Linked DNA regions of Aliidongia dinghuensis. The protein of the gene in region 2 interacts with the protein of the main gene of each other region in a pairwise test. Links are inferred from orthologs where the notes say so. Each region holds a gene or a part of one and is shown on either strand. Other genes may lie near its edges. The genes, in order: IEY58_RS06935 and grpE.

Region 1 (9,891 bases), on a different replicon or contig from region 2:
CGGGTCAATGCCTGGTTCGACCATGACCTGCCGTCCAACTGGGGCGGGCGGCTGATCGGCGGCTTCGTCGCCCTGCTGATCGTCGTCAACGTCTCCTCGGTCGTTCTCGAATCGGTCGAGAGCCTGCGCGAGCGACATTTCGCGACCTTCTGGTGGATCGAGCAGATCTCGACCGCCGTGTTCACCGTCGAATATCTCTTGCGGGTGTGGAGCGCGCCCGACCGCATCTCGGCCCGATTCCGCGCGCCGGTCTGGGGCCGGCTGCGCTACGCCTCCCAGCCGTTCTCGCTCGTCGACCTGGTCGCGATCCTGCCGGCGATCCTGGGTATGCTCGGCGCCGACGACCTGCGCGTGCTCCGGCTGCTCCGGCTCCTGCGCATGCTGAAGCTGACGCGCCATTCGACCGCCTTCGCGCTCTTGTGGGACGTGTTCCGCGAAGAGGCGCAGTCGATCGGTGCCGTGCTGTTCATGCTGCTGATCACGCTCATCATGAGCGGCAGCATCATGTACATGCTCGAAAGCGACGCGCAGCCGGAGGTGTTCTCCTCGATCCCCGCGGCGATCTGGTGGGCGCTCGTGACACTCACTACCGTCGGCTACGGCGACATGGTGCCGATCACGCCTTTGGGCAAGATTTTCGGCGGCTTCGTCGCGGTCGTCGGCGTCTGTACGCTGGCGCTCTTTTCCGGCCTGCTCACGGTCAGCTTCATGGACCAGCTGCGCCTCCGGCGCGAGCAGTACCGCTCGCTGCTGCGCGCTGGCGTCGCCGGCCGGCAGATCCGGGCGCGCGACGCCGCGGCGATGGAGCAGCTCGGCGCCGAGATGGGCGTGTCGCGCCGAGACGCTGAGGCGATGGTCGGCCAGGTATTGGCCGACGCCGCTGCAGACCGCTGCCCCCATTGCGGCCAGCCCATGCCGCATCCGGCGGAAGCGGCGAAGTAACTGGCGGCTGGGCGATCACGCCGCCAGGTGCGACTTCACGAAATAGCGGGTGCGGATCGAATCGCGCCGGCCGACGGCGACGGAGACAAGGTAGAGCAGGCCGGCTGTCAGGATGATGGCCGGGCCCGACGGCAGGTCGGCATGATAGGAGACGAGCAGGCCGACATAGCCGGCAAGCGCCGCGAGCGCGCTTGACACCGCGGCCAAGGACCAGATCTCGCGCGCCCAGAAGCGCGCGGCGGCGGCCGGGATCATCATGAGGCCGACGGCCATCAAGGTGCCGAGCGCCTGGAAGCCCGCGACCAGGTTGAGCACGACCAGCGTCAGGAACAGTGCGTGGATCGTGCCGCCCGGCACGCCGACCGAGCGCAGGAAGCCCGGGTCGAACGCGTCGAGCACGAGCGGCCGATAGATGAGGGCGAGGGCAATGAGCGTCACGGTCGCAATCGCGCCGACCAGGATCAGCGCCGTGTCGTCGACCGCCAGGATGGTGCCGAACAGCACATGCAGCAGATCGACGCTGCTGCCGTGGGTCGACACAATCAGGACGCCCAGTGCCAGCGACATGAGATAGAACGCGGCGAAGCTCGCGTCTTCGCGGAGCGGCGTCAATCGCGTGACGATGCCGGCCAGGAGCGCCACCAGCAGCCCGGCGCCGAGGCCGCCGAGGCTCATCGCCGGCAGCGACAATCCTGCGAACATGAAGCCGATCGCCGCCCCCGGCAGCACCGCATGGCTCATGGCATCGCCCATCAGGCTCATGCGCCTCAAGACCAGGAACGTGCCGATCGGGCCGCAGCCAAGCGCCAGCGCCAGCGCGCCGACGAGCGCGCGCCTGAGGAACGGGAACTCGACGAACGGTCCGGCCAGGAAGTCGTAGAGCATCAGGCGCGAGCCCTCAGCGCATCCTCGGCCGCCGCATGGCAGGCGACGGCGTTCTCATCCCAGGCTTCAGAGATGCGCCGCGCGGCCGCCAGATTGTCCGGCGTCAGCACCGTCTCGGTCGGGCCCCAGGCGACGAGCTCGCGCGCGATAAGCAGGCTCTCCGGGAAATGGGCGCGCACCTGCTCGAAATCATGCAGCACGGCGATGATCGTGCGGCCCTCGCGGTGCCAGCGCTCGACCAGCGCCAGAAGATCGCGCGTCGTCTTGCTGTCGAGTGCGGTGAACGGCTCGTCGAGCAGGATCAGCGGCGCGTCCTGCACCATGAGGCGCGCGAACAGCACGCGCTGGAACTGGCCGGACGAGAGTGTCGAGACGCCGCGCTGCTCGAAATGGGCGAGACCGACGGCGTCGAGCGCCGCCAGCGCGGCCTCCGTCTCGGCCCGGCCGGCGGCGCGGTGCCAGCCGATGCGGCGCCAGGCGCCGAGCAGCACCGTGTCGAGCACGGTGATCGGGAAACCGCGCTCGATCTCCGACTGCTGCGGCAGATAGGCAAGCCGCGCAGGCCCGGCCGGATCGCGCCGGACGCGGCCGCTCACCGGGCGAAGCGTGCCGGCGATGGTCTTGACGAGCGTCGACTTGCCGGCGCCGTTAGGGCCGATAATGGCAGTGAGCGAGCCGGCCGCGAACCGGCCGCGAATGTGATGGATCGCCGGATGCCGCTCGTAGGCGACGGTCAGATCCTCGACTGCGACCGCGGCGCCCGACGCGGTCTTGGCCGTGCTCATTACGGCTCCACTCATTGCAACGCTTGTCATTGCAATGCCCAGGCGACGCCGAGCCACAAGAGCGCCGACAGGCCGCCGGCCCAGGCGAGCCGGAAACCCAGGCCATGGGCAAGCGGGCTCGTCCCCGCTACCGGTAGCGACGCCCGGCGGCGGACATGCGCGTGATCAAGCCCGTGCTCCGTCTCCATCGCCATGCTGCGGTCCACCCGTTCGATCGAAAGAAAAGGATATAACGTTACATTTCGACCGCGACAAGCGCGCGTCGCGCATCCCACTCGCGATCGCCAGCCCCGGTATCGTGGACAACATCGTCAGGTGGTGCCGCTTCCCGCCGTCTCGACCTTAGCGTACGCTCCGGTGCAGACGCCATCGAAGGACGCCGGACCAGATGCCAGACGATCAATCACCTGCCGCCACCACGTCGGATAGGATCGCCGTTGCGGCCGCCAAGCTCTGGCAAACCAAGCAGGCCGCCACATACGCAACTCCCCCTGTCTCCGATCAAGCCTTCGACTGCTCGTATTTCGTCTGGCTCGCGATCAAGACGGTGAACCCGCTGTTCGTGCGCGAGAGCTCGGATGAGATCGCAAAAGACAGGCTACAATTCCAGTCGGTGACCGGAGCGCCACAGGCCGGAGACATCGTCTACTTCCCGGCCGGGCCGGTACCGTACGAGGTCCAGAAGGGCGTGAAGCGCTCCTTCCCGGCGCACGTAGCGATCATGCTGTCTGCTTCCCAATTCGTCGGCATGCAGTCCGGGGGCGTAGGCAAGGTGAACGTACCGGATCGCTGGTGGTGGTCCCGGAAGAAGCAGTTCCTCCGCTACATCGGTTCGGCACAATGAGGTTGCTCCCAACCCTAGTGGCGGTCGCCGCTGCCATGGTCGGCATCGGCGCGGCGATGGCGGACGACGCGTCTCAGCCCATGTCGACGCCGCAGGGGACGCCTGAGATGTTCGGCACCTGGACCGTGACCAAGGTTCTGTGCAGCGATTGCCAAGGTCGCAAGACGCCGGAGATCGGCACCCAGATCGTTATATCTGACGACTCGTTCAACGACCCGTTCTCCACGAACTGCGCCACGGGCGCATCGTATCCGAACCGTCAGCTCCCTTGGCTGTCCGCAATCAAATTGTTCAAGCTGCCGAAGGGCGCACACGCGCTGGCTTCGCCGAAGGGGACGATCACCGACGCCCGACTCAACTGTGACGACGGCCCCTACGCCCGTGTTCTGTTCATCGGTCAGGATCGGGCGATCTACATCTACGAGGGCGAGGACTATTTGATCGAGCGGGCGAAGACGCCGTGATCAGCTGACGAGCGGCGCGGGCCGCTAAAGCCGCTCCCAGGCGCCCAGCATCAGCAGGCCGGCGAAGCCCACGACCAGGACCGAGCCGGCGATGTTGAGCACGCGCTCGAGCCGTTCGCCGGCCGCCGTCTCGCCGCCGGCGAAGCGCTTCATCAGGCCGCGCGCCAGGATCGACAGCACGCCGATCGCCGAGACGGTCAGGCCCATGCCGAGCGACAGCGACATGACCGCAATCGTGCCGACCAGCATCGCGCCGTTGGCGAGCGCGAACAGCATGATGATGATGGCGCTGGCGCAGGGGGCGACGCCGGCCGCGAGCGTCAGGATGTGGCGGAACGAGCTGTGCGCCGGTGCCGGGTGGTGATGCCCGTGGTCGTGGTGATCGTGGTCATGATGATGATCATGGCCGCAGGCATGGTGGTCGTGGCCGAGCGGAGCGGGCCCATGATGATGGTGGTGTCCCCGGCCCGTGGCCGCACGCCAGAACAGCACCAGGCCGATCAGCACGACCAGGCCATAGCTCAAGAACTCGACCATGGCGCCGTTGTTCTCGATCGCCATCTGGCTGGTCCGGAGGACCAGCGATAGCAGGGACACCACGACGATGGCGGTCAAGCCCTGCAGGAGCGAGATGACGCCGCCCATCATCACGCCGCTGGTCCAGCGGGCCTCGTTCGCGACGAAATAGGCGGCAACAATCGATTTGCCATGGCCGGGGCCGGCCGCGTGCAGCACGCCGTAAAGGAAGGCAAGCGCCAGGATGGTCGCGAAGGCGGTGCGCGAGCCGGTGTCGCGCACGGCCTTGAACTGGTGCGAGATGCGTTCGTTCAGCAGCATCTGCTGGTGAGCCAGCCGTTGCAGCATGCCGTTGAAAAGGCCGGTGACGGGCAGCGTAGCCGCAACGTCGCCAGGCTGCGCCGCTGGCGCCTCCGGTTGGCCCGCGGGCTTGCTCGACAGCGGCGTGCCGCCGCCGCCGGTGAACGGGTCGGCCTTGGCAGCGCCCGCCAGCCCGGCAGCGAGCCCCGTCGCGAGCAGCAGCAGGACGAAGAGGAGCCGGCGCATCAGGCGCCGCCCTGATAGGTGCAGGACACGATGTCGGCGTCGACCTGGCCCCAGCCCTGGGTGTCGCGCCGCACCGTGCCGGGCTGGCAGTCCGCCTTGAGCGCGGCACCGCCGGTCGCCTTGACCGGATCGTCGGTCGCGAGTTCGAAATCCACGTAATATTCCGGGTCGAACACCGCGATCTCCAGCAGGTTCTTGGGCGCCGCCTTGGGCAGGGTCAGCGGGATGACGAAGCTGTAGATCGCCTTGTCGTCGGCATTGAAGCTCGCCGTGAAATCCTTGGGCGTGCCGAATTCGACCGGCTTGCCGTCGAGGCTCATGGTCGTGAAGTAATGCACGGTCGCGAGGTTCGTGAAGGCCTTGTCGTGCAGGTTCTGCACGTCCTTGGCCGTGATCGGCCCCTTCTTCGTCGAGGTATAGTCGGAGCGCAGCATGGAGCTATAGAGCTCGTCGAAGCTCCAGGTCATGCGTACGCCGGTCACAGTGTCGTGGTCGAACAGCACCTCGACATGCTCTTCGATGAAGATGTGCGGATGAGCCAGCGCCGCGGCGGGAGCGCCGAGGCCGACAAGGACGAGGAGCGGGGCGACAGGGCGCCGAAGGGCGATCATGGCCGCCTCTATAGCAGAGCGGCGGGAGCGCATCACGTCCCGCCGCATGATGCGTTTCGGGTCTGGGGCAAAGCGTCGCGCCGCTGGCCGCGGGCGCTCGCTAGAACAGCATGTCCGCAGCGAGCTTGAGGTTGAGCGCCACGATGAGGAGCGACACGGTCCAGGCGGCGATCGACATCATGCGGGAATTGGCGAATGGGCCCATCAGCCGCTTGTCGCCGGTGAGCCAGACGAGCGGGATCATGGCGAAGGGCAGTTGCAGGCTGAGCACGACCTGGCTGCCGATCAGCATGTCGCCGGTTGCCTGCTCGCCCGAGAGTGCCACGACGATGGCGGCCGGCACCACGGCGAGGGCGCGCGTGACGAGCCGCCGGAGCCACGGCCGGATGCGCATGTGGAGGAAGCCCTCCATGACGATCTGCCCGGCGAGCGTGCCGGTCAGCGTCGAATTCTGGCCGGCGCAGAGCAGGGCCAGCGCGAACACGGTCGCGGCCAGCGGCGCGCCCAGCAGCGGCGCGATCAGGTGGTAGGCGTCCTGCAGCTCCGCGATGTCCTGATGGCCGGAGGTGTGGAACGTGGCGGCCGCCAGCACCAGGATCGCGGCGTTGATAAGGAGCGCGAAGCCAAGGGCCACGTTGGAATCGATGGTCGCGAAGCGGATCGCCTCGCGCTTGCCGTGCTCGTCCTCGGCATAGCCGCGCGTCTGCACCAGCGCCGAATGCAGATAGAGGTTATGCGGCATCACGGTGGCGCCGATGATGCCGATCGCGACATAGAGCATGGCCGGGTCGTGCACGATCTGCGTACGCGGCACGAGCCCGCCCAGGACGCCGGCCATCGCCGGCGAGGACACGAGCAGCTCGTAACCAAAGCAAACAGTGATGAGCGCGATGAGGCCCACGACCAGCGCCTCGACGCCGCGGAAGCCCCAGCGCTGTAGCCCCAGCACCAGGAGCGTATCGCCGGCCGTCAGCAGCACGCCCCAGAGGAGCGGCAGGCCGAACAGCAGCTCGAGCGCGATCGCCGTGCCGATCACCTCGGCCAGGTCGCAGGCCACGATGGCGAGTTCGGCGACCGCCCAGAAGGCGAAGGACGCCCTGGGCCCGAACCGCTCGCGGCTCAATTGGGCGAGGTCGCGGCCGGTTGCGATGCCGAGCCGGAGGCTCAGCGCCTGCAGCAGCATCGCCATCAGGCTGGAGAGCACCACGACCGAGAGCAGGGTGTAGCCGTAGGCCGAGCCGCCGGCGAGGTCGGTCGCCCAGTTGCCCGGGTCCATGTATCCCACGGATACAAGATAGCCCGGGCCGCCGAAGGCGAGGAGCTTGCGGAACCAGCCGGCGTCGACCGGGATCCGGATCGACCGATGCACCGGGCCAAGCGAGACCGACCGCGGGGCGAGACCCGGGGTCATCGGTTCGGCTAGGCTGACATCGCTCGGTGCCATGGGCGTTCTGCCCCCTCGGATGAAGCTCGATAATGAGATTATAGCATTGGCTATATTCGGTACAAGATGCCAGTCGTTGAAATAATTGTGACCGACAGGCGCTTGGCGGGCGAGGGCGGCCCGGCCCGCCTTACAAAATCGCCGCCCGCTTGCTAGGATCCGAGCCCGGTAGAGCAAGGAAGTGGCGCAATGGGCGAGGACAGGGAGACGCCGGTCATCGGCGTCTTGAGCTGCGTGGTCGACGAGCCGGAAAGCCAGGCGCGGGCATTCGGCCAGCAGCGGCGCCAGCGCGACAGCATGATGGCGCAGGACTATTGCGAGCTGATCGCCGACCTCATCGACACCCAGGGCGAGGCGCGGGCCGTCGATATCTCGCGACGGCTGGGGGTTGCACACGCGACCGTGGTCAATACCATCGGCCGGCTGCAGCGCGACGGCTATGTCCAGCAGCAGCCCTATCGCTCGATCTTCCTGACCGATGCCGGCCGGGCGCTGGCGCTCGAATGCCGGCGCCGGCACCAGATCGTGCTGCGTTTCCTCGAGGCGCTCGGCATCGATCCCGAAACCGCGCGCGCCGATGCCGAGGGCATGGAGCATCACGTGAGCGAGCCGACGCTTGCCGCGTTCGAGCGCTTCATCGCCGAGGCCGCGGCCAAGAAAGTCCTATAGGTCATGAACTGGCAGCTCGTCGCGCTGTTCGCGGTCACGGAGCTGGTGCTGTGCCTGACGCCCGGGCCCGCGGTGCTGACCATCCTGTCCCAGGCGCTGAAGCACGGCGCCGGCCGCGCGCTCTGGTCGATCTTCGGCATCATCGCCGGCAACACGCTTTATTTCGTCCTGTCGGCGACCAGCCTCGGCGCCTTGCTGCTTGCCTCGTATGAATTGTTCTTCGCGATCAAGTGGCTGGGCGCTGCCTATCTCCTCTGGCTCGGCGTCCGGACCTTCTTCGACCGGACGTCGAGCCTCGCCGTCGCGGCCGCCCCTGTGGCGCGCGGGCGGGCTGCCGGGCTCTTCACCCATGCCTTCGTCGTCCAGGTCGCGAACCCGAAGGCGCTGCTGTTCTTCACCGCACTATTGCCGCAATTCGTCGATACGCAGCGGCCCGTGGCGGTGCAGTTGGTGGTGCTGGCGCTGGTAAGCGTCGTGATCGAGTTCGTGGTGCAGCTGTTCTATGCCTGCCTCGCGGCCCAGGCGACGCGGCTGGCACTCCGGCCACGCTTCGCGCGCCTCACCAATCGCATCGCCGGCACCTTCCTGATCGGTGCCGGCGTCGGGCTTGCCAGCTTGACGCGCGACTGATCCCGCATCTTCAGCCCCGGCTTTTACACTGGGCACCCCGGTCCGGACTTGCTATAGCCGGTCCGCCCCCCGTTCCACCATCTGCCGAGGCGACATGGATCTCCTTCAGACCCTGATCATTTCCATCATCCAAGGCATCACCGAGCTTTTCCCCATCTCCTCCGTCGCTCACGCGGTCCTCACGCCTTTCGCCTTCGGCTGGGACCTGAGCCCGGAATTCCTGAAAGAGCATTTCCTGCCGTTCGTCGTCATGCTGCACCTCGGCACGGCGGTGGCGCTTTTTGTCTTCTTCTGGCGCGACTGGCTCGATTTCCTGATGAGCCTGTTCGACAGCCGCGCGGTGACGGCGCGGCGGACGCTCATGCTGGTGATCGTCGGCACCATCCCGGCGGCGATCATCGGGCTCGTGTTCGAGAAGCTCCTGAAAGGCATCTTCTCCAGCGTGACCTCGGCCGCCTTCTTCCTGCTCTTGAACGGCGTGCTGCTCTATGCCGGCGAGAAGCTACAGAGGCGCGGCACGAAGGAGGTCCAGGAACTGAGCTTCACCCAGGCGGTGCTGGTCGGGCTTGCCCAGTCGCTGGCGCTCGTCCCCGGCTTCTCGCGCTCCGGCGCCAGCATGGTCGCGGGCTTCTGGGCCGGCCTCACCCACGAGGCAGCCGCGCGTTTCTCGTTCCTGCTGGCAACGCCGATCATCCTGGGTGCGAGCGTGCTCGAACTGCCGAAGCTCGCCCATGCGCCGGCCGGCACCATGGGCAATGCTACGATCGGCGGCCTCGTCGCCGGCGTCATCGCCTTCCTCAGCGTCTGGGCGCTGATGATCTGGTTCCGCCGCCACGAGGTGAATGCGATGCGGCCGTTCGCGATCTATTGCTGGCTCGTGGGCGCCCTGGTGCTGGCGCTGGCGTAAGCGCCGGCGCCTGACGGAAAACGAGGAGTCGGATGGCGTCCGTGCGCCGTCCACTCCTCGCTCTGCTTAAGAAACGGGCGTCGGTTCTCCGAGAAAAGTGGTCTTTCTTAAGTAAAATGACAGTTCGGAGACGGTTCTGTGGAGGCTCGGTGAAATCATCGCCGGGCCCCCTAAATCTAGTAGACCGGCCCTGACTTTGCTCCTATTCCGCTCGTTACTCCGGCCCATGGGCACGCTGCCGAAGGGCCCGCAACGAGGGATGGGCTTTCCCGATGGTGGCACTGGCGCGTAGCAAGACCGCAGCAATCAAGAAGGCGGTCTATCGGCAGGCTCCCAGCAAGAAACAAGCGCTGCTCGACCGGCTGTTCGCGCTCTGGTTTGCCCGCTTCGTCTATAACCAGATCTGGGAAGACCCGGCCGTCGACCTCGAGGCGCTCGATCTCCGGCCCGACAGCCGGGTTGTCACGATCGCGTCCGGCGGCTGTAACATCCTCAATTACCTGGTCGCCGACCCGGCGCAGATCACCGCCCTCGACCTCAACCCGGCGCATATTGCGCTGACGCGCTTGAAGCTTGCGGCACTTCGCCATCTGCCGGACCACGAGGCGTTCTTCCAGTTCTTCGGCATCGCCAAGAACAAGGACAATG
Region 2 (9,786 bases):
TGTGTTCGGGCTTGAGCTCGACCGGGCCCGCCCCGCCCCGGCCGACGATCCGGATGAGCTTGCGGAGCTGCGCCGCGTCGCGCCGTTCGCCACCCGCGAACGGGTCGAGGATGGCATGCTCGCCGCCAGCATCGATGCGGATCAGGAAATGGCCGGGGAAGTTGAGTCCGCCGGCTCGCCAGCCCTGGGCGCGCGCGGCGTGGATATAGAGGATGCCGAGCGCCACCGGCAGGCCGCGTCGCCGGTCGATCACCCGCATCAGGTCGGCATTGGCGAGATCGTCATAGGTGGCGCTGTCGCCCCTGTAGCGGTGATGGCCGACCATGACCGTGACGAGGGCGGCGACCCGGTCGGCGAGCGGGGGTGTCGTGACATCGCCGAGCTCGGCGGCGAGCTCGTCGGCCAGCTGGTCGAGATGGGCACGGTAGCCCTCCGGATCGACCTCGGGCCGATCGAGGCGGGCGAAGGCGAGCGCCGCTTCGGCGAGCGGCAGAATCGCCCCATCGGTCTGGCCCAGCTCGGCCAGCAGCGCCTCGGCGCTGTCGCTCATGCCCGAAAGTCCCGTTCTACTGCAGCGGCGTCACCTGGACCGGCGACTGTTGCGCCGGGGCCTGCTGCACCGGAGCCGACGGCTGGCCGTTCAGCGCCGGATCGCGGCTGTCGCCCGGGCCGGTCGCGCGCTGGCTTGCACCCGGCTGGTCGACCCCGGCCTGGCTAGCACCCGACTGGCTAGCACCCGGTGCGCTCAAGGCGCTCGGCTGCGTGCTGCCGGCGGTGCCGAGCTGCGTGCTGCCGTCCTCGCCGACACCGCTGCGGATGCGGATGTAGTTCTTGACTTGTTTCACGTTCGGAATGTTGCGCGCATAGTTCAGCACATGGTCGAGCTCGGTCTGGGTGCGTGCGACGCCCAGGATGTAGACCGTGCCGTCGACGCACTGGAGCGAGTAGTTGGGCGTGCGCACCTGGCTGTCGAACAGCATGTCGCTGTTGAGCCGGGCCAGGATCCAATTGTCGCCGGCCGCAGTGCCGAAGCTCGCACCCTGCGCCACCTGGATCTCGTTGATGACTTCCTTGACGCCATCCGCCTTCCAGGCGCCGGCGACGGCCTGGTCGCGGATCTTCGGGTCCGGCACCTGGCCGGTCAGCAGCACTCGGCCCTCGAAGATGTTGAGATCGACGTAGGACGCGATCTGGCCATTGTCCTTGGCCCATTGGGCATTGATCTGCGTCTTGATGCTGGTGTCGCTGAAAGTGCCGCCGACACCGCGCTCGTTGCCCATGGTATAGCCGGCGGTGCCGCCCGCGGCACCTACAGCAGCGACAAGACAGCCGCCAAGCGGCAGGGTCGCCCCGACGAGCGCCACGAGGCTGAACGCCAGGGACTGAACGCGCTGATGAGACAGGGTCACTGTTCGGGGCCTCCGGTTGGATCTTTCCTTACCGCTATAGAACGGCCGAATTGTGGCGACAACCGGACATCCGTTGTGGCGTCCCTCATGCGCCGATCCGCCAGGCGTCGGGCAGGTGGCGCGGCCAGGTCCGACGCACGATCAAGAGCGCGTCGAAACGCTGGTCGAGGTCGGCCAAGTCGGGCCGCGTCGCCAGGAACTGGCTCGCCGCACGGGCGATGCGATGCTGCTGGCGTGGGCTGACCGCATCGGCGGCCGCGCGGAAATCGGCGCGCGCCTTGACCTCGACGAACACCAGCACCCGGCCGCGCCGGACGATGAGGTCGATCTCGCCCGCCGCCGTCTTGTAGCGCCGGGCGACGATCCTGTAGCCCTTGAGCCGGAGCCACCACGCGGCGATCGCCTCGGACCGGTGGCCATGCCGCTCGGCGGCGCGCCGCTCCCGGGTCATTTGTCGGCCCGGGTCATTTGTCCACCTGGGCGAGCTCGAGCGCGCGGGCATAGACCGTGCGGCGCTTGAGGCCGAGCGCATCCGCGACCTCGCTCGCCGCGTCCCGGACCGAGAGGCGCGCGAGGGCCGCCTTGAGCGAGGCGTCGAGATCGGCGTCACTCGGCGGCGGCGCCGGCAGCGGCGGGCCGACGACGACGACGATCTCACCCTTGGGCGGCCCGGCTGCCGCATAGTGGCGGGCAAGCTCGGCGAGCGTGCCGCGGCGGACCTCCTCATAGAGCTTGGTCAATTCGCGCGCGACCGCGGCTGGCCGGTCGCCAAGCTCCGCCGCCATGTCGGCCAGCGAATCTGCGAGCCGCTGGGCGGACTCGAAGAAGATGAGCGTGGCGCGCACGGCCTTGAGCTCTGCGAGCTCCCGGCGCCGGGCAGTACTCCGCGACTCGAGGAAGCCCGCGAACAGGAACCGGTCGCTCGGCAGGCCGGACAGGACCAGGGCGGCGAGCGGCGCCGAGGCGCCCGGCAGCATCTCGACCTTGAGCCCGTCGGCAATCGCCTGGCGCACGAGCTTGAAGCCCGGGTCGGAGACGAGCGGCGTTCCGGCGTCGGAGATGAGCGCCACCGCCTGGCCTTCGGTGATCCGGCGCAGCAGCACCGGCCGCATGTGCTCGGCATTGTGCTCGTGATAGGCCGCGAGCGGCACGGCGATGCCATGACGCTGTAGCAATTTTGTGCTCACCCGCGTGTCCTCGCAGGCGATCACGTCGACCTCGGCTAAAATGTCGAGTGCGCGAAGGGTGATGTCGGCCGCATTGCCGATCGGTGTCGCCACGACGTAGAGACCGGCCGCAGCCCGTTTGGCCGCGGCAGGCCGCTCGTGGGAAGGCCGCTGCCCCTGAACAGGTTGCTTAGGCGCGCGTTTACTTGGCGTGGGCGCCCGGCTAGTCTCCCGCGGCGCCTCCTCGGTCGCTTCGGAGAATGTGCTTGAACCGTCCGTCTCTTGCGAACCCGGTCCTGCGGCCCTTGGCCCTCGCATCTGTGGTGACTTTCGCTCTGAGCTTGGCTGGCTGCGGTACCCAGACCGTACCGGGGAAGCTGCCGGGACAGCAACCCCCGGTCGCCACCCTGACCGCGCCCACGCTGCAGCCGGCTGTGCCCGCGGTACCGCAGAAGCCGGCCAATTTCGTCGACGTCAAGGGCAAGATCGACGTGGCGCTGCTGCTGCCGCTGAGCGGGCCGACCGCCGCGCTTGGCCGCGACATGCTCGACGCCGCGCAATTGTCGCTGATCGAGCTCGGCGGCGACGACATGGTGCTGACGCCGAAGGATACGCACGGCACGGCCGAAGGGGCCGTCGCCGCGGCGCGGCTCGCGGTCGCCGAAGGGGCCAGGATCATCGTGGGTCCGCTGACTGCGTCGGAGGCCGACGCGGTGAAGCCGATCGCGCAGGCCGCCCACATCAACGTGCTGAGTTTCTCGAGCGTCGCCTCCATCGCCGGTAACGGCCTGTTCCTGATGGGCATCCTGCCGCGCGAGGAGCTGACGCGGATCGCGAGCTACGCGCGCTCGACCGGCATCGATCATTTCGCGGCGATCGTGCCCAACAATACCTATGGCCAGCTCGCCGCCGACGAGTTCGGCCGTGCCGTCGCGGCGGCCGGCGGCACCATGGACGATACCGAGGTCTTCGAGCCTGGCGGCGCCGACTTGAAGCCGGTGATCAAGCATCTGGCCGCCAACGGCAAATTCACCTTCACCGCGCTCCTGGTGCCGGAGACCGGGCCCAAGCTCAAGAACGTCGTGTCGCAGCTGCAGCTCGCCGACATCAACCAGCAGAAGGTCCGCCTGCTTGGCACCGGCATCTGGGACGTGCCGGATCTCGGCAACGAGCCGTCGCTCATCGGCGGCTGGTACGCGGCCCCGCCGCCCGAGGCGCGCGCCGGGTTCCAGGACCGGTTCCGCGCCGCCTATGGCCATGCGCCGGCGCGGCTCGCGACACTCGCCTATGACGCGGTCGGCGTCGCTGCCGTGCTGGGCCGCACGCCCGGCGCCGATTTCTCGGCGGCGGCGCTCACCAACCCGAGCGGCTTCGCTGGCGCCGACGGCATCTTCCGCCTGCGCGAGGACGGCACGGCCGAGCGCGGGTTGGCCGTGCTGCAGGTCGAGCGCACCGGCGCCAGCGTGGTCAGCCCCGCGCCCGAAAGCTTCGGCGGCGAGGCCGGCCAGTAAGAAAGTCAGTAAGGAAAGTCAGCGCAGGAGGGCAGCCAGCACCGCGTTGAGCCGCTGGCGGCCGGCGGCGGTCGCGACCAGCCGGTCGCGGTCGAGCGTCACGAACCCGCCCTCCGTCAATTGGCCGAGCGCCACCGGGTCGAGCAGGTCCTCCGGCTCCAGCGCCAGTTCGTCCCGGAAGCGCCGGCGCGGGATGCCTTCGGCGAGCCTCAGGCCCATCATGACCATTTCCTCGGCACGGGCGTCGCGGTCGACGATCTCGGTCTCCTGCGTGCCGTGGCCATTGGCCTCGACGAGGCCAAGCCAGGTCTCCGGCGCCTTGGCCTGGCGTGTCGCGGTCTTGGTGCCGCCCAGGGTCAGCCGGCCATGGGCGCCGGGCCCGACCCCGACATAATCGCCGTAGCGCCAGTAGGTCAGGTTGTGCCGGCTTGCCTCGCCGGCGCGCGCATGGTTCGAGATCTCGTAGGCCGGCAGGCCGGCAGCCGCGAGCCGCGCCTGGGTCAGCTCGTAGAGCTCGCCCGCGAGCTCGTCGTCGGGCAGCGCGAAATCGCCGCGGGCATAGGCGGTGGCGAACGCCGTGCCCGGCTCGATCGTCAGCTGGTAGACCGATAGATGACCGGCGGCGAAGCCCAAGGCCCGGTCGAGCTCCGCGGTCCAGGAATCGACCGTCTGTCCGGGTCGGGCGTAGATCAGATCGAAACTGTAACGATCGAAATGCCGGGCGGCGAGCGCGATGGCCTCGAGTGCCTCGCCGGCCGTGTGCTGGCGGCCCAGGAACTTGAGTGCCGCCGGGTCGAGCGCCTGGATGCCGAGCGACACGCGATTGACGCCGGCCGCGCGGAAGCCCTGGAACTTATGCGCCTCGACCGAGGTCGGATTGGCCTCGAGCGTGATCTCGACGTCCGCGTCGAGCGACCAGTTTCGGCCGATCCGCTCGATGACGGCGCCGACCGTCGCGGGTTCCATGAGCGACGGCGTGCCGCCGCCGAAGAAGATCGAAGTGACCGCGCGCCCCGGTGTTTGGGCCGCGTAATGGTCGAGCTCGCGCAAAAGCGCTGCGCGCCAGCGGTCCTGCTCGATCCGCTCGCGCACATGGCTGTTGAAGTCGCAATAAGGGCACTTCGCCAGGCAGAACGGCCAATGGACATAGACGGCGAAGCCCGGGGTCTCCGGCCCGCGCGATGCGGGCACCTGGATCATGACGCGAAACAGGCCTCGACCAACTGGCCGAAGGCACGGGCCCGGTGGCTGATGCGATGCTTGGTCGCCTCGTGCATCTCGCCGAAGGTCTGGCTCATGCCGTCGGGCACGAAGATCGGGTCATAGCCGAAGCCGCGGTCGCCGCGCGGCGGGAAGGTGAGCGTGCCCGACACGCGACCCTCGAAGCTCTCGTAGTGACCGTCCGGCCAGGCGAGCGTCAGCGCACACACGAAATGGGCGCGCCGGCTGGCGGCTCCCTTGTCCGTGAGCTCGTGCTCGACGCGCGCCATGGCGGCGGCGAAATCCTTGTCGGGCCCGGCCCAGCGCGCCGAATAGATGCCGGGAGCGCCGCCGAGCGCGTCGACCGCGAGGCCGGAATCGTCCGACAGCGCCGGCACGCCGGCTGCCAGCGCCGCCGCCAGGGCCTTGAGCTCGGCATTGGCGAGGAAGGTGGTCCCGGTCTCCTCCGGCTCCGGCAGGCCGTGCTCCGCGGCCGAACTCACGTGCACGCCATAGGGCGCCAGCAGCTCGACGATCTCACGCAGCTTGCCCGGATTATGGGTCGCGACGATGAGGCCGGTGCCGGTGAAGCGGCGGCGTGGAACGGCGGCGCACATGGGTGTCAGAGCCCGCCCAGGCCTACAGCCGCCCGCTGCAGCCGGGCAAGCTCGGCGATGCCCTTGCGCGCGAGCTTCAGGAGCTCCGCGAACTGCTCCTCGGCAAACGGCGCCTCCTCGGCGGTTGCCTGGATCTCGACGATCCGGCCGGTCGCGGTCAGCACGAAATTGGCGTCGGCCTCCGCGGCGGAATCTTCCGGATAGTCGAGGTCGAGCACGGGCACGCCGTTATAGATGCCGCAGGACACGGCGGCGACCTGGTCGCGGAGCGGCAGGACCGGGATCAGCTTCTGGTCGACCAGGCCCCTGAGCGCCAGGTGCAGCGCCACATAGCTGCCGGTGATCGACGCAGTGCGCGTGCCGCCGTCGGCCTGCAGCACGTCGCAGTCGATCTTGATCTGCCGCTCGCCCAAGGCCTTGAGGTCGCAGATCGCGCGGAGCGACCGGCCGATCAGGCGCTGGATCTCCTGCGTGCGGCCCGACTGCTTGCCGCGTGCCGCCTCGCGTTCCGTCCGCGTATGGGTCGACCGCGGCAGCATGCCGTATTCGGCGGTGATCCAGCCGGCGCCGGTGTTGCGCAGGAACGGCGGCACCTTTTCCTCGACCGAGGCGGTGCAGAGCACATGGGTCTCGCCGAACTTCGCGAGGCAGGAACCCTCGGCATATTTGGCGAAGCCGGGGGTGAGCGTCACCGGGCGGAGCTGGTCGACCGGGCGACCGGAAGGACGTGACATGGGTCTCTGGCTTCTTTCGACGATCCGAATATTCTCGAGCGGGCGTACTCGAATGGGGCGCCAACCTACTCTGCCAGTCGCCTGCGCGTCCAGGATTTGCCGGCATCGATACATGGGCGGCTTGAAGGGGCGAAGGTTGACGCCCGGGCTTGTCGTCCCTAAGTTTCGGCACGCCTTGGCCGTCAGCGGCGAGGTTCCATTGCATTCACTGTCTCACAAGGGACGATCGGCGAGCTTGAGCGACCGCGACATGCCCCGCGCGAGAACGGAAACGCTCGTCGGCATGCTCAACGAGCGTAGCCGGGAGATCTTCCGCACGATCGTCGATGCCTATGTGGAGACCGGCGAGCCGATCGGCTCGCGCACGATCTCGCGCCGGCTCGGGCTCAATCTCTCGCCGGCGACGATCCGCAACGTGATGGCGGATCTCGAGGAGGCGGGCCTGCTGTTCGCGCCGCATACCTCGGCCGGCCGCCTGCCGACCGATGCGGGGCTCCGGCTCTTTGTCGACGGGCTGCTCGAGGTGGGCCGGCTCTCGCAGGATGAGCGCGACAATCTCGATGCGCGCTGTGCCGCCGGCGGCCGGTCGTTTTCGGCCGTGCTGGAACAGGCGACGCAGACCTTGTCGGGTCTGTCGCGCTGTGCCGGCCTGGTGCTGGCGCCCAAGACCGAGAGCGCCTTGAAGCATGCCGAGTTTGTGGCCCTCGGGCCCGGCCGGGCGCTCGTCGTGCTGGTGACCGAGGACGGCCTGGTCGAGAACCGTGTCATCGAGGTGCCGGTCGGCGTGCCGGCCTCCGCGCTCGTCACCGCTGGCAATTTCCTCTCCGCGCGGATGGTGGGCTTCACGCTCGAGGAGGCCAAGGCGGCGCTGGTGCAGGAGCTGGCCCAGAACCAGGCGGAGCTCGACGAGCTCACCGCGCGCCTCGTCGAGGCGGGCCTCGCGTCCTGGTCCGGAGAGCGTTCGGGCGGCTCGCTCATCGTGCGCGGCCAGAAGAACCTGCTCGAGGATATCAACGCGCTCGAGGACCTCGACCGGGTGCGGCGGCTCTTCGAGATGCTCGAGACCAAGGAAACGATGATGCGCCTCGTCGAGGCGACCCATCGCGGCGAGGGCGTGCAGATCTTTATCGGCTCCGCCAACTCGCTGTTCGGCATCGCGGGCTGTTCGATGGTGATCGCACCCTATATGAACAGCCGAGAGCAGATCGTCGGGGCCATCGGCGTGATCGGCCCCACGCGGATCAACTATGCCCGCATCATCCCCATGGTGGATTACACCGCCAAGGTGATCGGGCGTTCCATTGGATAAATCAGGACTCAGTCGACGATGGCAGATAACCCCAATACCCCCGAGACCGAAGAGCTGATCGAGGCGACGCAGCCGGCCGAGACGGGCGTTTCCGCCGAGGCGCGCGTGGCCGAGCTCGAGGCCGAGGTCGCGAAATACAAGGACCAGGCGCTGCGCGCGCTCGCCGAGCAGGAGAACGTGCGTCGCCGCGCTCAGCGCGACCGGGAGGACGCGCTCAAGTTCGCGATCTCCGGCTTCGCCAAGGACCTGGTCAACGTCGCCGACAACCTGCGCCGCGCGATCGACAGCGTGCCGGAGGCCCAGGCGACGAAGAACGAGCTGGTGAAGAACCTGCTCTCGGGCGTGTCCGCGACCGAGCGCGAGCTGCTGGGCGCGTTCGAGAAGCACGGCATCCGCAGGGTCGATCCTGTCGGCGAGAAGTTCGACCACAACCTGCACCAGGCGATCTTCGAGCTCGAGAACACCGGCAAGCCCGCGGGCACGGTCGTCCAGGTGCTGCAGGCCGGCTACACGATCCACGACCGGCTGCTGCGTGAGGCGATGGTCGGCGTTGCCAAGGGCCCGGTGACGGAAGCCGCCGCGGCGGAGAAGCCGGCCACCGAAAAGTCGGCGGGCGAAAAACCGGCTGCGGAGGCGCATCAGCGCGTCGATCGCACGGCCTGATCCCGGTCGAGTGTGGCTTTTCGATTTTCCCTCACGAATCCGTGACAGGAAAGCATTTCGCCCCGTTGCAGGGTCGGAAAGCCGCCCATATATATCGGCGGGCGCCCGGTCGAATCGTGGCGCCCAGGTGAAATATCGGGGGACGGTGAAGGAGCGCTCCTCGGAGGCCCTCGCGTCCTGCTTGTTTGAGAGGCAGTAATGAGCAAAGTCATCGGTATCGATCTCGGCACGACCAATTCCTGCGTCGCTGTCATGGAAGGCAAGACCGCCAAGGTGATCGAGAACAGTGAAGGTGCGCGCACGACGCCGTCGATGGTCGCCTTCACCGAGAACGGCGAGCGCCTGGTCGGCCAGGCGGCGAAGCGCCAGGGCGTCACCAACCCGGAGAACACTTTCTCTGCGATCAAGCGCCTGATCGGCCGCCGCTTCGAAGATCCGACCGTCAAGAAGGATATCGGCCTCGTTCCCTATAAGATCATCGGCGCCGACAATGGCGACGCCTGGGTCGAGAGCCGCAACGACAAGTACGCGCCGTCGCAGATCAGCGCGTTCATCCTGCAGAAGATGAAGGAGACCGCCGAGGCCTATCTCGGCGAGACGGTGACCCAGGCGGTCATCACGGTGCCGGCCTATTTCAACGACAGCCAGCGCCAGGCGACGAAGGACGCCGGCAAGATCGCCGGCCTCGAAGTGCTGCGCATCATCAACGAGCCGACCGCGGCGGCCCTTGCCTATGGCATGGAGAAGCGCGGCTCCGGCACGATCGCGGTCTATGACCTGGGCGGCGGCACGTTCGACGTCTCGATCCTCGAGATCGGCGACGGCGTGTTCGAGGTGAAGTCGACCAACGGCGACACGTTCCTCGGCGGCGAGGATTTCGACAAGTCGGTGATCGACTACCTGGCCGACGAGTTCCGGAAGGAGCAGGGCATCGACCTGCGCAAGGACCGGCTGGCGCTCCAGCGCCTCAAGGAAGCGGCCGAGAAGGCGAAGATCGAGCTGTCGTCCTCGATGCAGACCGAGGTCAATCTGCCGTTCATCACGGCCGACCAGTCGGGTCCGAAGCATCTCAACATCAAGCTCTCCCGCGCCAAGCTCGAGAGCCTGGTCGAGGATCTGGTGCAGCGGACGATCGAGCCCTGCAAGGCGGCGCTCCGTGATGCAGGCCTGAAGGCCT

The links.
Region 1: the proteins of grpE (region 2) and IEY58_RS06935 interact in binary tests that used the Escherichia coli proteins (3 or more experiments, as listed by UniProt). The link is inferred for Aliidongia dinghuensis from one-to-one orthologs.

The regions. Positions count from the first base shown.
Region 1 is NZ_BMJQ01000003.1:199,220-209,110, reverse strand. The notes cover bases 4,866-7,856. They hold IEY58_RS06935 (Nramp family divalent metal transporter), read right to left. Parts: upstream 7,038-7,856; coding sequence 5,694-7,037; downstream 4,866-5,693. Other genes in these bases: IEY58_RS06925 (LysE family translocator), read left to right, coding at 7,710-7,856; mntR (manganese-binding transcriptional regulator MntR), read left to right, coding at 7,227-7,706; IEY58_RS06940 (DUF1007 family protein), read right to left, coding at 4,982-5,593; IEY58_RS06945 (nickel/cobalt transporter), read right to left, coding at 4,866-4,982. In the rest of the region: IEY58_RS06975 (ion transporter), read left to right, coding at 1-942; IEY58_RS06970 (metal ABC transporter permease), read right to left, coding at 958-1,827; zinc ABC transporter ATP-binding protein AztA, read right to left, coding at 1,827-2,612; IEY58_RS06960 (hypothetical protein), read right to left, coding at 2,639-2,806; IEY58_RS06955 (NlpC/P60 family protein), read left to right, coding at 3,001-3,456; IEY58_RS06950 (hypothetical protein), read left to right, coding at 3,492-3,920; more of IEY58_RS06945, read right to left, coding at 3,945-4,865; more of IEY58_RS06925, read left to right, coding at 7,857-8,336; IEY58_RS06920 (undecaprenyl-diphosphate phosphatase), read left to right, coding at 8,431-9,243; IEY58_RS06915 (DUF3419 family protein), read left to right, coding at 9,516-9,891. UniProt on the Escherichia coli protein: H(+)-stimulated, divalent metal cation uptake system. Involved in manganese and iron uptake. Can also transport cadmium, cobalt, zinc and to a lesser extent nickel and copper. Involved in response to reactive oxygen.
Region 2 is NZ_BMJQ01000012.1:97,220-107,005, forward strand. The notes cover bases 6,901-9,786. They hold grpE (nucleotide exchange factor GrpE), read left to right. Parts: upstream 6,901-7,964; coding sequence 7,965-8,609; downstream 8,610-9,786. Other genes in these bases: hrcA (heat-inducible transcriptional repressor HrcA), read left to right, coding at 6,901-7,946; dnaK (molecular chaperone DnaK), read left to right, coding at 8,808-9,786. In the rest of the region: IEY58_RS22010 (SirB1 family protein), read right to left, coding at 1-550; IEY58_RS22015 (BON domain-containing protein), read right to left, coding at 567-1,409; IEY58_RS22020 (YraN family protein), read right to left, coding at 1,495-1,860; rsmI (16S rRNA (cytidine(1402)-2'-O)-methyltransferase), read right to left, coding at 1,874-2,689; IEY58_RS22030 (penicillin-binding protein activator), read left to right, coding at 2,899-4,086; radical SAM family heme chaperone HemW, read right to left, coding at 4,105-5,286; rdgB (RdgB/HAM1 family non-canonical purine NTP pyrophosphatase), read right to left, coding at 5,283-5,903; rph (ribonuclease PH), read right to left, coding at 5,909-6,637; more of hrcA, read left to right, coding at 6,888-6,900. UniProt on the Escherichia coli protein: Participates actively in the response to hyperosmotic and heat shock by preventing the aggregation of stress-denatured proteins, in association with DnaK and GrpE. It is the nucleotide exchange factor for DnaK and may function as a thermosensor.